Regions from separate parts of the Alteribacillus bidgolensis genome, predicted to be linked through region 1. Evidence: riboswitches for the same ligand, from Rfam matches in the RefSeq annotation. Region 1 holds a riboswitch; the other holds the start of a gene.

Region 1 (2,411 bases):
GAGTGGCTTAATGACAATGAATATTACTTTCACATTTACACTGACAAGGGTTTATTTTCCCCGACAAAATCCCGAGAGTTTTTTATGAATGACTTGAACATATATACACAGGACAAAGAAGGCGGAGAAGAAATAAAAGAAGCCATTCGCCGAAGAGCAGATGGTCATCACAGGCAAGCCAATATGAAAGAGCTGCACTCTTCAAGTATGATTGTTGATTATGACCTTACCGTTTATAAGTTTCTTATAGTATCAATGCTTGAACAGAAGCTGGATATATGCCGGAAATCCTGGGGAGATAAGCATAATGTGCTTATTACTTCCTCAGGACGTGATAACCTTGAGATTATGCATCCGAATACACAGAAAGGAAAAGGACTTCTTCACATTGCAAATCATGCAGGGCTAGATATATCCTCTACTTTTGCGATCGGTGATAATTATAATGACCTTCCACTTTTCAATGCTGCAGCGACCAGTATTGCCATGGGCAATGCCGAGGAAGATGTAAAACGAGTAGCTACCCATGCAACAACTCACCATGACATTGACGGGGTCGCCTATGCGATTGAAAATTTTATTTTAAAATCATCTAACCTTACTATCAAAAGCAGTGAAAAAAATCAGTTGCCATAAGCGAAGGCTGTTGATATAATTTCTCGTGGTCCTCAAAAAAGCCAACCGCGTGGAAATATTTTACTAAACAAACATACATGACGAAATGACTTCTGCTTTGTGAACTACAACCCAAAAGTATTACACTCCTGTAAATTGGTTTTATTTGTCAACAGGAGAAGATTTATATGAACGCAGTTATTATATACGTTTCTTTTTACATGAACACTTGAGCGGATGAATTCTGACGTTACAAATTTTGATCTTTTAGAAACAGCATACGAAGAAATAGAATAGAAAACCTCATCCCGCTGGTGAGGTAGAGGCGCGAAATGAAAAAAGTATGCTCTGGGAGAAGGGTTGTATCGACTGGAGACAAAAAGGTTCATTTGCCGAAGCCGGCTGAGCCTGCATTGAATAAGTGCGGGACTGCCACGATGCTTTTCGTGGAGGACTACTATAAAACGGGATGACCGTTCTACCTGCTTGGTAATGGAATCCGAGCAGGTTTTTTTGCATAAGCTTTAGAATAATTAGAAAAACTCGACTTACCGCCGAGTCCTATGGCGGAAGTCGTAGTTTTGCTTATATTTTGATCCTTTAACAAAGTAAAACATTCTTAAAGTACAATGAAATAGAAAGGAGAATAGTTGTAATGAACGAGCCGTCTATTCTGTCGCTGCTCCCCCCTATTCTTGCTTTATTAATGATTGTTGCGACAAGAAAAGTTCTTCCTTCCCTGGGTGTTGGGATTATTATCGGTGCTTTAGTTCTTAGCGATTGGTCAATCACCGAAGGAGCTGTCCTCATTTGGGAAATATTTGCCGGCATTTTTGTAGCAGATGGTTCTATCAATGACTGGGAATTATATATTATTTTCTTTTTACTTATTCTCGGCATCATGGCAGCTCTCATAAGTTTTTCGGGCGGAAGCCGTGCATTTGGGGAGTGGGCGTTAAAACGAGTAAAAACGAGGATAGGAGCACAGCTTGTGACCTTGCTATTTGGTATCCTTGTTTTTATTGATGATTACTTTAACAGTTTAACAGTCGGTCAAGTAAGCCGGCCGCTAACAGACAGGCACCACATCTCTAGAGCAAAGCTTGCATATATTGTTGACTCTGTCGCTGCACCGATTTGTGTAATCGCGCCCCTATCGAGCTGGGGAGCCTACATTATTACCATCATTGCGGACATTCTCAGCAGTCATAACCAAACACAATACGGAGGCCTTCAGGCATTTCTCTACATGGTGCCTATGAATTTTTATGCTATGACTGCTCTTTTATTCGTTTTTCTAGCCATCGTCTGGAAACTTGACTTTGGTCCGATGCGTACCCATGAAAAACGTGCCATCATGCATCATCAAGTGCTTGACCCTGATCGTACTGGTGTACCTGGTGAACAATCTCAGCATCTAGACGAGCATAAAGGAAAAGTTCGTGATTTAATAATTCCTATACTCGTTCTCATTGCCAGTACGGTTGTATTTATGATTGTAACGGGTGCACAAGCTGCTGATGAAGTAACAGCCTTATCGGTTTTTGCTGAAACGGACGTAGCAAGTTCCCTTGTTTACGGCGGTTTAATTGGACTTGGGGTGACTGTGCTGCTTACTTTGACAAAGAGGCCTGCTGTTACTGGTTTTATCAAAACCGTTTTTGCGGGGATGCAATCAATGCTTCCTGCTATTTATATTTTAATTCTTGCGTGGATTATTGTTAGCATTATTGATCAGTTAGGAACCGGCCAATATTTAGCCGACTTTATCGATGGAACCATTCCTTTATTCTTGC
Region 2 (2,411 bases), 3.1 Mb from region 1:
GTTGTTTTTGGCCGCAGAGTAGAGCGGAGCATATTCATTTCTTCCTCATTCAACCGAACCATTGGGAGTCTTACATCCCCTGATATTATCCCCTGAATTTCTAAAGCAGCTTTTACAGGGGAAGGGCTTGGAGCTGTAAACATTGATTTCATGGTAGGAAGCAGCTCTCTATGGCGTTTGGAAGCATATTGGGGATGACCATTTAAAAAGCTTTGCACCATATCCTGCATTTCATTACCGATAATATGGGAAGAAATAGAGACTACCCCAGCTCCTCCAATAGACATTACAGGAAGTGTTAAACTATCGTCTCCGCTGTATAAAAGGAAATCTTCAGGTGTGTGTTCGATGATATATGCCATCGCATCTAAATCACCGCTAGCCTCTTTAACGGCCATAATATTTTCTGTTTCAGCCAAACGAATAATTGTTTCAGGTGTGAGGCCAGCAGCACTTCTTCCGGGAATATTGTAGAGCATAACCGGAAGCTGAGTAGACTCGGCCACTTTTTTGAAATGCAGATACATACCTTCTTGAGATGGTTTGCTATAATAAGGAGTAACTAGCATGACTGCATCTACGCCGGTTTTTTCCGCTTTTTTTGTTAATTCTATCGAAGCTTTTGTATTATTACATCCCGTACCTGCAATAACTGGAACGCGTCCGTTTACTACTTTTACGACATGCTCAAAAAGCGTAAGTTTTTCTTCTTTTGACAAAGTAGGAGATTCACCTGTCGTTCCTGCTATAACTAAGCTGTCTGATCCGTTAGAAATAAGATGGTTTACTAACTTTGTCACTGCACTGTAATCTACTTCTTCGAGATTATCAAATGGTGTTACCATTGCTGTACTAATTCTTCCAAAATTCATTTTCAATCACCCTCTGTTAGAGATTAAAGTCTCGTTAATAACAATTTACAGAGGAGGGCCGGTTCTCACCGGAAAATTCAAAGTTACGCAAAAAAACAACAATGAGAGCCTCATTGTTGCATGAACGTTCCAGCTATAAACAGAACCGTTTATGCGTGAGATAGCCCTCCATATAGCATCAGCATGCTATATGACAGTTTCGTACTTATTAAATACGAAACCAGCATCCAACTCATGAGAAGTTGTCTGCTTCGGCAAATCCCCCTTTCAGCAAAAATCACTGGACCTCATGTTCCTCCTAATGCTTACTCATGGTCTTTGCGCCTCTAACCTCACTTCTTATAAAGAAGTAGGAAATTAATTTATAATATTTTCGTTACTGAAAACTTTACCAGACCATGAATAGAATTGCAATTGATTTAAAAAAAATTACTAAAAAAATTTTATATCAATCAAACTGTTGTTCACAGAGGGAAAAAGTAAGATCAGTACTTTTTGTTGACGTTCTTCTACATCATAGAAAATTAGTAAGAGTACTTCTGCTATATCTTGACCGACAAAATTCCTGCTAAAAAATTCGCAGCGGAGAAGCCCACTTCCTCTGAAAACCGGGGTGGTGTCCATTTCTGTAGTAATTTAGGCGTTTTACAATGTCTAGAGGGACTGTAGCAAAAGGTTAGATGGTTATTTGGCAACTGGAATATGTGAGACTCCTGTTAAAAATAGGACATTATGATTACCTCGAAGGTTTGCATACAAGAAGACTGAACCGTCGTCCGCGGCAAAGGACACTACGAGTACGAGCAAAGAGAGTTGGAGTAGATGCCGCCCTTGTGCCCTGAGGGTGAAAGTGAGTATATTCCAGCTGCGCTTGCCGAAAATTGACTTATGGGTTAACTCCCCTATTGTTATAACCCATTATCAAATAAAATGTCTTTATACGTTTCATCCATTGTTTTGTCAACATAAAACAAATTGTTTAAATGAGTTTGCATTTCCTGACAATGGTTATTAGATTTAAAACAATCAGAGGCATTTGTTTTTGCCATCTTCAACTCATAAGCTGCACTTAACTGAACTTCTTTGAGCGGCTCAAAAGCGTTTGGTACGTCAGATGTAATATCATCTGTCTTCTTTAGCATTTGATTTAGCTGTTTTTGTACCCAATACTCATTAATATCATTTCTTTGCACCTCATCAGCTACCTGACGTAAAGAGCGATGAAAATAGGTGAGATAATCCTCATATTCATTAGCTGCATTTTTAAGTTTATCATTTACTTGATAATCTTTCTTTTGTTCATAGGAACTAGGTTCTGTTTTTAACTCTGTGTTTTCACTCTGTTCCTTTTGTACAGGATTACAACCAGATATAAGAAAACAACAGATTAGATATGAAATTGCCTTTTTCAATCAAATGCCTCCCTTCTCCACTGTAATAAAAATTGAATAATGTGGCATTATGTAGTATGAGACAGAATATGAAAAGATTATTCTTATTAAATAAATTTTTCCTTTAAAACAGGCTATATTTTATAAA

Evidence for each region. A riboswitch is a leader RNA that binds a small molecule or an ion and turns the genes downstream of it on or off. The one in region 1 is predicted to bind lysine.
Region 2: it holds a riboswitch for lysine, as region 1 does, so the genes downstream of both, dapA (4-hydroxy-tetrahydrodipicolinate synthase) here and CEF16_RS18880 (Na+/H+ antiporter NhaC family protein) in region 1, are expected to answer to the same signal.

Annotation. Positions count from the first base shown of each region.
Region 1 covers NZ_KZ614149.1:3,802,379-3,804,789, reverse strand. The annotation lists gene CEF16_RS18885 (Cof-type HAD-IIB family hydrolase) at 1-636, shown strand, start outside; lysine riboswitch at 928-1,080, shown strand; gene CEF16_RS18880 (Na+/H+ antiporter NhaC family protein) at 1,271-2,411, shown strand, end outside.
Region 2 covers NZ_KZ614149.1:713,949-716,359, forward strand. The annotation lists gene dapA (4-hydroxy-tetrahydrodipicolinate synthase) at 1-872, opposite strand, end outside; lysine riboswitch at 1,026-1,209, opposite strand; gene CEF16_RS03755 (hypothetical protein) at 1,781-2,284, opposite strand.